Regions from separate parts of the Actinoplanes lobatus genome, predicted to be linked through region 2. Evidence: riboswitches for the same ligand, from Rfam matches in the RefSeq annotation. Region 2 holds a riboswitch; each other region holds the start of a gene.
The links. A riboswitch is a leader RNA that binds a small molecule or an ion and turns the genes downstream of it on or off. The one in region 2 is predicted to bind cyclic di-AMP.
Positions count from the first base shown of each region.

Region 1: another riboswitch for cyclic di-AMP. It lies ahead of BJ964_RS12245 (coiled-coil domain-containing protein); the one in region 2 lies ahead of BJ964_RS41765 (LysM peptidoglycan-binding domain-containing protein).
Region 3: another riboswitch for cyclic di-AMP. It lies ahead of BJ964_RS25200 (C40 family peptidase); the one in region 2 lies ahead of BJ964_RS41765 (LysM peptidoglycan-binding domain-containing protein).

Region 1 covers NZ_JACHNC010000001.1:2,651,872-2,655,131, forward strand. The annotation lists gene BJ964_RS12240 (glycoside hydrolase family 65 protein) at 1-283, shown strand, start outside; gene BJ964_RS12245 (coiled-coil domain-containing protein) at 338-1,354, opposite strand; cyclic di-AMP (ydaO/yuaA leader) riboswitch at 1,359-1,495, opposite strand; cyclic di-AMP (ydaO/yuaA leader) riboswitch at 1,703-1,838, shown strand; gene BJ964_RS12250 (coiled-coil domain-containing protein) at 1,837-2,871, shown strand; gene BJ964_RS12255 (ABC transporter ATP-binding protein) at 2,893-3,260, opposite strand, start outside.
Region 2 covers NZ_JACHNC010000001.1:9,158,606-9,161,865, reverse strand. The annotation lists gene BJ964_RS41775 (gluzincin family metallopeptidase) at 1-833, shown strand, start outside; gene BJ964_RS41770 (GNAT family N-acetyltransferase) at 840-1,367, opposite strand; cyclic di-AMP (ydaO/yuaA leader) riboswitch at 1,604-1,777, shown strand; gene BJ964_RS41765 (LysM peptidoglycan-binding domain-containing protein) at 1,776-2,327, shown strand; gene BJ964_RS41760 (hypothetical protein) at 2,390-2,707, shown strand; gene BJ964_RS41755 (DUF6745 domain-containing protein) at 2,719-3,260, shown strand, end outside.
Region 3 covers NZ_JACHNC010000001.1:5,493,515-5,496,774, reverse strand. The annotation lists gene BJ964_RS25210 (epoxide hydrolase family protein) at 1-398, opposite strand, end outside; gene BJ964_RS25205 (MarR family winged helix-turn-helix transcriptional regulator) at 482-904, shown strand; gene BJ964_RS25200 (C40 family peptidase) at 1,048-2,034, opposite strand; cyclic di-AMP (ydaO/yuaA leader) riboswitch at 2,052-2,187, opposite strand; gene BJ964_RS25195 (M56 family metallopeptidase) at 2,310-3,218, opposite strand; gene BJ964_RS25190 (BlaI/MecI/CopY family transcriptional regulator) at 3,215-3,260, opposite strand, start outside.

The DNA of each region.
Region 1 (3,260 bases), 6.5 Mb from region 2:
CCAGCTGAGCTTCGCGCCGCGACTGCCCAGCCGGATCAACAGTCTGGAGTTCTCGCTGCTCTGGCGGGGTCTGCGGCTGCGCGTCAACGTGACCTCCGAAGAGGTGACCTACTCGCTGCGCAACGGCGGCGGGCAGGCCCGGCTCACGCTGATCCACCACGGCAAGGAGCTCGAGGTGACCCAGGTGCGACCGGTCACCATGCCGATTCCGGCCGCGGTGCCGCCGGGCCCGGCACCGGCCCAGCCGCACGGCCGCGCTCCGGTCCGGCGCGCGGTTCACTGAGCACATGAAAACGGCCCCCGCCCGGATGGGCGGGGGCCGTTCTCGTGAAGTCCGTCAGAGCATCGAGACGTGCACGTGGTCGGTGTGGTCACTGACCCCGTGGTATGTCTTCCAGCCCGAGGCCGGGAACCAGATCATCTTGTTCCAGATCACGTAGTAGATGCCGAGCTCGTCGGCGTTACGGACCAGGAACGCCATCAGGTTGTTGCCGTACCGGAATTCCTTGTCGGTGTCGTAGACCGAGAATCCGCTCTTCTGCAACGACCAGTCGCAGGCGCGGCCCTTGGGGTGTTCGAAGGGCCCGCCGTCACGGTGACAGCCGACGAAATTACTGAAGCCGGCCTTCTTGACTTCCTTGTACATGTGCAGCGTGCGCTTGGTGATGCAGCCGCCGGTGGTCGGGTCGTCCTCGGTGCAACCCTCCGAGGAGAATCCGCCGGAGCCGTTCCGCGGCGCCGGGGCGGCCTCCGGCGAGTCCGCCACCACGAGGCCCTTGGTCACCGAGTTGCCACCGACCAGCTGGAACGCCTTGTCGGCCGCGTCCTTCTGCTTCTTCATCACCGTGGCGTTCTGCTGCTGCGCCTTGACCTCGGCGTCCAGCTGCGCCTTGCTGTCCGAGATCTCGGTGATCGCCGCGTTGAGCTCGTGCAGCTTGGCGTCGTGCAGCTTGTTGATCTCTTCGAGGGAGACCGCCTTGGTCAGGAAGTCGCCCGAGTCCTGGGACCTGAGCAGGAAGCCCATGGCGCTCAGGTTGCCGGTCATGTACTGCTGCTTGGCGATCTGGTCGACCTCGGGGATCAGTGCGTCCCGCCGGGCCTCCGCCGCCTTGATCTGTGTGGCCAGTTTGGCCTGCGTCTTGGTGGACTGCGTCACCGCGGACTTCGCGGAGGCGTAGCGCCGGTTGGTCGACTCGATCACGTCGTTGAGAGTTGCGTCCTCGTCCTCCTCCTGTGCGGAGGATGAGGAGCCGCCTGGCTCGGCCGCGGCCGGAGTCGCGGGCGCCATGAACATCAGGGCGCTCACCAGCGGCGCCAGGGCAAGTATCAGCCACCGGCGGGGACTTGCTGCCATCAACAGTTCCTTCCGTGACACCGCCGACCGAGTTAGCTGACGGGTTCGGGACGGAAGCAATCCCTACCGCAAACTGCGCGGATACACCCCAGTGAACCTGGTTCCCCGGTTCGTCTCGCGACGATTGGGCGGCGGCCTGCCGGCAACTCGGGGGCGGTGCCGTCCTGGCAGGACCGGCGGCCAGTTTACCCGAGATATCGCCGTGGATCAGACCCCGGGAACCGCGAAAAGAGTTACCTCGCAAACACATTCCGTAATTGCAATCACCTGTCGTGTCGGGGCAATTGCGGTGCGTACGAGAACTGTCGATCTGTCGATCGAGTGGGTATGGTCGGTGCGGTTCCCGCGCGGGGGCCGCCGCCTAATCGCCGTCATCGGCGAGCCGGGGAACCAATATCTCCGGGGTGAATCCGCTACCAGCGGTAGGGATTTCCTTCGTCCCGAACCCGTCAGCTAACCCGGCCGGCGGCCGACGGAAGGAAATGCCTGTGCAGCAGAACACTGCGCAGCGATTAGCGGCGTTGCTGGCGCTGCTCGTCGCCGCGTGCGGATTGGCCGTCGTCGCGTCGCCGGCCACCGCGGCCCCCCGGCTGCTCGCCGCCCCCGGAGACACCGGGGACGACGGCGAGGGCGGATCGAAGTCCCTCATCGAACAACTCGAGAAGGCCTCCAGCGGCTACGTCGCGGCCAAGAAGAAGCTGAAGACCTCCAAGGAGCAGCAGACCAAGCTGACCTCGGAGCTCAAGCGCCTGGACACCGAGCTCGGGCCACAGCAGGAGCAACTCGATCTGATCGCCACGCAGGCGTACACCGCGGGCCGGGCCGGGCCGATGTCGGCCATGCTCGCCGCCGATTCGGCCGAGGGCTTCCTGGGCCGGGCCGAGACCCTGGCCATCGTGGCAGCCGACCAGAGCCGGGCGATCAACGGCCTGAAGACCACCCGCGAGGACCGGCAGAAGGCCAAGGACTCCATCGACATCGCGATCAAGGACCAGCAGAAGCAGGTCACCGTGATGGCGAAGCAGAAGGCCAAGGCCGAGGCGGCGCTCAAGGCGGCGAACCAGGGCTCGGACACCTCGTCCTCCTCCGACGGCGGCGGTAGTGCCGACGCGGAGCCGGGCCCGAGCGGGTCGAGCTGCAACCAGGACGACCCGACCGGCACCGGCGGCTGCATCACCGCGACCCTGCTGCACGCCTACAAGCAGGCCCGGGCGGACGGCTTCACCCGGTTCACCAAGTGCTGGCGTACGCAGAACAGCGGTGAGCACCCCAAGGGGCGGGCCTGCGACTTCTCCGCCGAGAAGGGCACCTTCGGCGGGGACGCCACGGGGGCCGACAAGACGTACGGCAACAACCTGGCGAACTACTTCATCAACAACGCCGACGACCTCGACGTCCTGTACGTGATCTGGTACCGCCGGATCTGGCTGCCGAGCAGTGGCTGGAAGTCGTACAGCGGGGCGGGTGGCGACCCGTCCAGCGACCACACCAACCACGTGCACCTGTCGGTCAACTGAACCACCGGGGGAGTGCGGGGCCTACCTGCGGGCGAAGGCCTCGTACTCCTTCATCACCTCGTCGGTCGGGCCGTCGGCGCGGATCGTGCCGGCCTCCAGCCAGATGCACCGCTCACAGGTGTCCCGGATCGACTGCTCGCTGTGGCTCACCAGGAACACCGTGCCGGCCTGGGCGCGCAGCTCCCGGACCCGGGCCTCGCTGCGCCGGCGGAACTTGGCGTCACCGGTGGCCAGCGCCTCGTCGATCAGGAGCACGTCGTGCTGCTTGGCGGCCGCGATCGAGAAGCGCAGCCGGGCCGACATGCCCGAGGAGTACGTCCGCATCGGCAGGGTGGCGAAGTCACCCTTGTCGTTGATGCCGGAGAACTCGATGATCTCGTCCTTCTTCG
Region 2 (3,260 bases):
AGAACTTCGACGTGCTCGCCCACGAACTGGGGCACAGCATCATCTTCGCCGAGGTCGGGGCGCCGGCCAGCAAACAGGACGACGGCATCGACTACGGCGGCATGCACGAGTCGGCCGGTGACCTGGTGGCGATCGTGTCGTCGCTGCACTTCCACTCGGTCGTCGACCATCTGCTCGAGTCGACGCGGGGCAATCTGCTCACCATCAACGGCCTGGACCGGGTGGGGGAGCTGTCCGACAGCCGGGAGATCCGGGTCGCGTTCAACGCCATGCGGATGTCCGACGTGGGCGAGGAGCCGCACGACCGGTCGCTGCCGCTCACCGGGGCGATCTTCGACACCATGGTCGAGATCTTCCAGCGCGACCTGGTCGCCAAGAAGCTGATCAGCGACGACCTGCGGATCCGGTCGACGAACCTGCCCGGCACCGCGCAGGACCTCGACGAGATCCAGGCCGAGTTCACGGCCGCCTACACCGGTAACGAGGAGGCCTTCAAGGAGTCGCTGCTGCAGGCCCGCGACTACCTGGGCCGGCTGCTCGCGGCCACCTGGAGCACCATCTCGCCCGACTTCATGACCTACCACGGCATCCTGCGGGCCATCCTGGCCGCCGACCGGGAGATCAGCGGCGGCGAGAACGCGCAGACCATCCGGGAGTGCTTCGCCTGGCGGGAGATCGCCCCGGTCCCGACCTCGATGCTGCTGCGGCCGCACACGCTGGCGTCGTGCGGCTTCCAGGCCAACGACAGCGGTTCCGCCGCGGCGTCGTCCCGTGACCGTCTGCTCCCGGACCCGCGCCCCAACGGCTCCGCGACCACCGCCGCCCATCTCTGACGATTCCTACCTCCGGGGCGGGGCACCCGCCCCGGAGCGCGTCTCCCCGCGGTACTCGCGGATGACGTCGTCGCCGTCGCGGGCGGTCTCGGCGAAACCGGCCTTGGCGGCGACCGCGGCCGACGCCACGTTGGCCGGGTCGTGCCGGATCGCCACCCGCTCGATACCGGGCAGGGTGAGGGCGACCCGGGTGATCACCCGCACGGCCGCCGTCATGTGGCCACGGCCGGCATACGGCGTACGCATCCAGTAGCCGATCTCCAGGACGTCCGGCCCCATCCGCGTCATCAGGCCGATCGTGCCGATCAGCTCACCGACCGCCGTGAAGATCGCGTAGTTGAACTGGGTGCCGTCGAAGTTGCGCCCGATGAAATCGCGGGCCTGGTCGACGCCGTAGTCGTCGGTCGCGAACGGCAGCCACGGGCGCAGTTCGGGCAATGACTCCTGGACGGCGGCCGCGAGTTCGGCGGCCCACTCCGGTTCCCAGCGCTTGAGGACCAGGTCACCGGCGTTGATCATCTCGGGTGGTTCCATGACCGGACATTCTGCCCGGAGCGGGCGCCGGCTCGATGCGCAGGCCGGGGACCAGGTCCTGATGAGGCACGAAAAGCCGCTCTAAACAGGAATAACCCCTGTGCCGGGTATTTCTGGGCGAAATGAAGATCAAATCGGGCGAATACTGAGAAGAACGTCACTATCCCCGGCGTGAGGCTTGGTATTCATCCATCGACCGTGGATACCGTCGGGCCGTCCCGCGTACGGCGGGCACTGTGGACGGACCGCCGAATCCTGCCGCCGCCCACGGACACGAATCGACGGCAGGAGCGGGGGACCCACTTTTTCCGGCGCGCCGGGCGCGCCTCGGGGTGAAGCCGTGCGTGAAACGGCCGGGCCACTCTGCCCGAACCCGACAGCTCACCTCGCAGGCGTGGAGGATCATCCATGTCTCGGATCGGTAGACGAACGCGCCTTGCCCTCGGTCTGGTGACCGCCGGGGTGACCGGAGCCGGCGTCCTGCTCGGCCCGGCGGCCCCGGCTCAGGCCGCGGCCCGCCAGGTCAACTGGGATGTCATCGCCAAGTGCGAGTCCGGCGGACGGTGGCACATCAACACCGGGAACGGGTACTACGGCGGCCTGCAGTTCAGCCGCAGCACGTGGAAGGCCAACGGCGGCGCCAAGTACGCGCCGACCGCCGACAGGGCCAGCAAGGCCGAGCAGATCGCGATCGCCGAGAAGCTCCACAAGAAGCGCGGGCTCAGCCCATGGCCGGTCTGCGGAAAGAAGCCCGGCGTCTACAAGAAGACGTCCAGCGCGAAGAAGCCCGCCGCGAAGAAGCCGAGCGGCAAGACCTATGTGGTCCGCTCCGGCGACACACTCGCCTCGATCGCGCGCAAATTCAAGATCAAAGGCGGTTGGCGTACGCTCTACGCACTCAACAAGGACCGCATCTCCAGCCCCGGCCTGATCTTCGTGGGGCAGCGGATCCGCCTCTGAAAAGTGTCGTACCCCCTCGGTAGCGTCCCGTGCGACAGAGAAAATGCTGCCGGGGAGGCCGGATGTTCCGTCAGGGCGATGTGCTGATCATTCCGGTGCCGCAGGCCGATGTCCCGGCCTGCGCACCGGTCCCACGCGATCGGCGAGGGCGGATGGTGCTGGCCCGCGGTGAGGCCACCGGCCACGCGCACGTGGTCGGTGGCCCGGGCCTGGTGCTACTCGCCGACCTCGACGATCCGGAGCGGATGTTCCTCGAGGTCCCGGCGCACGGCCGGGTCACCCACGAGGAGCACGGCCCGATCCCGCTGCCCGCCGGGCACTACCGGGTGGTGCGCCAGCGGGAGTACATTCCTGGCGCCTTCCGGCCGGTCGCGGACTGAGGGGGCGGGCTGTGCGACTGACACACACGCAGGAGTCGATGGCCGCGGCGATCGAGGACCAGTGGCTGGCCGCGGCGATGGAGACGGGCCCTGCCGACCGTGCCGCCGCGGAGGAGGGCGTCCGGGAGGCATACCGTCTCGCCAGCGCCGAGCCACCCGAGCGGATCTACTGGTTCGGCTCACCCCGCGCGGCCGCAGCCGCCGCGGCCTTGCTCTCCGGGCCGGTCGACCCGATCCCGGAGGCTCCTGGCACGACATCACCGCCCCCAGCCGTCGCCCCTTCCGGCGCGGCGGCGCCGCAGGCGGGTGCCGGGCCGGGCTCGAGTGCGGTGCCGCCAGCGGGAGCCGAGCTGGGCCTGGGTGCGGCTTCGCTGGCGGGCGCTGGGCCGGGCCTGGGTGCTGATTCGGAGGCGGTGCGGCCGCCGGTGGGTGCCGGGCCGGGCCAGGAGATTCCGGAGTGGTTCGCCGAGGCTCAGGCCGAGTTGCGCCGCCAAGGGTGGACGCCGGGGGCGCGCGCGGGCCGGTCGATGCGCGGCCTGGTGCGCACAGCGCC
Region 3 (3,260 bases), 3.7 Mb from region 2:
CATGGCCGGGTGGTGGGCCCGGAGAGCCCGAACCCGGGGATGGCCGGGACGACGACGTGGAAGTGCTCGCTGAGCGGGCCGATGACGTCGAGGAACTCGACGGTGGAGCCGGGCCAGCCGTGGGTGAGCACCAGAGGCAGGGCCCCGGGGTCGGCCGAACGGACGTGGAAGAGGTGGATCCGGTCGCCGCCGATCTCGACGACCTGCCGCGGGATGGCGTTGAGCTCGGCCTCGTGCGCCCGCCAGTCGAACCCGAGCCAGCGGTCGGCGAGTGCCCGGACCCGGTCGAGCCGGATGCCGTAGTCGCCGGGTGCGGCGTCGGGCCACCGGGTGCGGCCGAGCCGGGCGGTCAGATCGTCGAGTTCGGATTGCGGGACCCGGAGACTGGATTCGTTCATGTGGCTAACGTTAGACTGGCGAACGTTCAGAAGTCCAACGTTAGATTCATCAACGTTAGAGAGCCCAATGTTAAAATCGCTACGTGGAAGAGCTGCCAAGCTGGGTGCTGAGTCAGGTCTCGGCGCAGGGTCACCGGATCATCGTCGAGAGGTTCGGGGCGGTGGGGGCGCGGGGCTACCACTACCGGCTGCTGCACTCACTGGTCACCGACGGTCCGGCCAGTCAGGCGGCGCTCGGCCGCCGCACCGGGATCTATCTGAGCGATCTGGTCGGGGCGCTCAACGAGCTGGAGTCGGCGGGCTATGTGCAGCGGTCACCCGACCCGGCGGACCGGCGGCGCAACGTCGTCGGGCTCACCGAGCGAGGGCGGGAGCGGGCCGTGGAGTTGTCGGAGCGGGCGCACGCGGTCCAGGACGAGCTGCTGGCGCCCCTGTCCGGCCCCGAGCGCGAGCAGCTGACCGGGCTGCTGCAGCGACTGTGGGAGCACCATCGATCGGGTGGGTGACGGGCCGCTCACGCCCGGCGGGCGCGGCACGGCCGGGACGGACCGGAGAGCTCGCGGGTCGCCCACGGCGGTTCACGAAGGCGTACGGAATCAAAAGAAAGACCGCCGGCGCGAAACGACGGCGGTCTTTCCCGGAGGGTTTTCTAGCCCGGTCGGCGATAGCCGGCGATGGGCCCCCGATCGATGGTGGCCATCCGCACATGGTCTCCCGTGTGCGGAGCGTGCACCACCTGACCGCCACCGATGTAGATGGCGACGTGATGCACGTCGGAGTAGTAGAAGACGAGGTCACCCGGCTTCAACTCGCTCCGGCTCACCGCTGTGCCCGAGCCCCACTGGTCCTTCGTGTAGTGCTCGAGGTGCACACCGACCGCGGCCCACGCCTCCTTCGTCAGGCCCGAGCAGTCGTAACTGCCCGGCCCCTCGGAGCCGAAGACATAGGGCTTGCCGATCAGGTCGCACGCCTTCTGCGCGGCACGGCCACCCTTGTCGTTGGTGTACGTGACCGGGCACGGGCCGGTGCGCAGAGGGCCGTCGTCGATGTTCGCGTCGCCGTACGCCTGGATCCGGAGCTTCTGGAGCTTCGTGATCTCCTTCTCGATCGCCGTCTTCTTCGTCCCGAGATCCGTGTCGCGGGCGGAGATCTCGGACTCGAGCTGGTCGACCTTGGCCTTGTCGGCGGCGTACTTGTCGCGGAGCTTCGCGACGTTGGAGATCGAGGCCTCCTGGTTCTGGGCGAGCTGGTCGAGCAGCGTGAGCTTCTCCACCAGACCGTCCGGGTCACCACTCAGCAGAGCGTTGAGGTTTCCCGGCGGGCCCTGCATGTAGGCGTCGACCGCCAGACCTCGCACCTGCGCCATCGCGACATCCACCTGAAGCTGAAGCGGCGTCAGCGTCTTCGCCAGCTGCTTCTGCTGCTTCCGCAGCTTGGTCAGCTTCGTGTGGTTGGCGTTGTAATCCTCGATGACGGGCTCGAGTTTGTTCCACTCTTCGTCGATCTGACCCTCGACGGTGGACGGCGAGGGAGTGGCATGGGCCGCCACCGGACCCGTGATCACCAGGCCGGCCGCGGCGAGCGCGCAAACCAGGATGCGCAGCAGGCCGGCGCGACGCGCGCCATTGCGTTTCACGTTGTGTGCGTCGTCCTTTCTTCCCACTCAGCCGCCGACCGGGTTAGCTGACGGGTTCGGGCGGGAAGCATGCCCGGCCGGGCGTGGTGCCACGGCTTCACCCCACTGACCTGGGTCCCCGGTTCGCGTGTCGCGATTGGGCGGTGGTTCGCCAGATCGGCCGGATGGACGATGGGGGGCTGCCGAACCGGGGACCACCGTACTCGGATCATGCCGGCAAATGAAGGTCGCACAGCCCGCCGAACTGTACGAACAGTTGTCGATACGGAGGGTTACTAAAATGGCCAGGTATTCAGTGCACGCCCCAGCCACGGCACGACGACGATCACTGTGGGTAACACCAACAGGCCCGCGGCCGCTGCCGTCCCGGCCACCGCGAGGGCCGTCGAGCTACGGCCCGGACGATCCAGCCGCGCCAGGCGCCGCCGCCGCGATTCACCCTCCGGGTCGGCGGTCACCTCCTCCGCCAAGGGGACGGCGTCGGCGAGACGAGCCAGCGCGGCCCGCAGCGGCGCGTGCCCGGCGCGGCGCCTCGCGGCATCGTCGGCCACCATCTCCAACAACAGGTGTACGGCGTCCAGCGGCGCCTTCGACCGCAGCGGCCCGGGCACGGCCTGATAGAAGGCCGTGAACGACTCCATCACCAGTTCATGCTTGTGCCGCAGGTGGGCTCGCTCGTGGGCGAGGACGGCGTCGATCTGCTCCCGGTCGAGCACGTCGAGCACGCCGTCGCTGAGCACCACCCGCGGGTTCCGGCCCGGCACGCAGTAGGCCAGCGGCAGGGGCGCCTCCAGCACCCGCACCTCTCCCCCGCTCAGCCCGTCATGGCGTTCCACCCGATCAAGGAGGTCGACGAGCATGCGATGCCGGTCGCGCCGGGCACGGGCCCGGGAGGTCACCTTGACGAGCGAGACCACCAGCCGGGTCACGATGGTCGCGGCCACCGCCAGGGAGAACAGCAGCGCCGCGACGGTCTCCGGGTGCCGTGCGCCGGCCGCACGGACCACCTCCTCCGGGGCGGCGAGCACGACCCCGAGCGCACAGAGCACGGCGGTCAGGGTCAGCGCCTGCCAGAGCAGCACCGCGGCGACCGGGGCGCGGTCCGGCCAGCGGGCGTTCGCCAGCAGCCTCGGCACGGCAAGCGACAGTGTCAGCCCGAGGGCGCCGAGCAGGAGGGCGGTCACCGCTCGATGTTACGGGCGGCCTTCTCGATGGCCGCCTTCAGC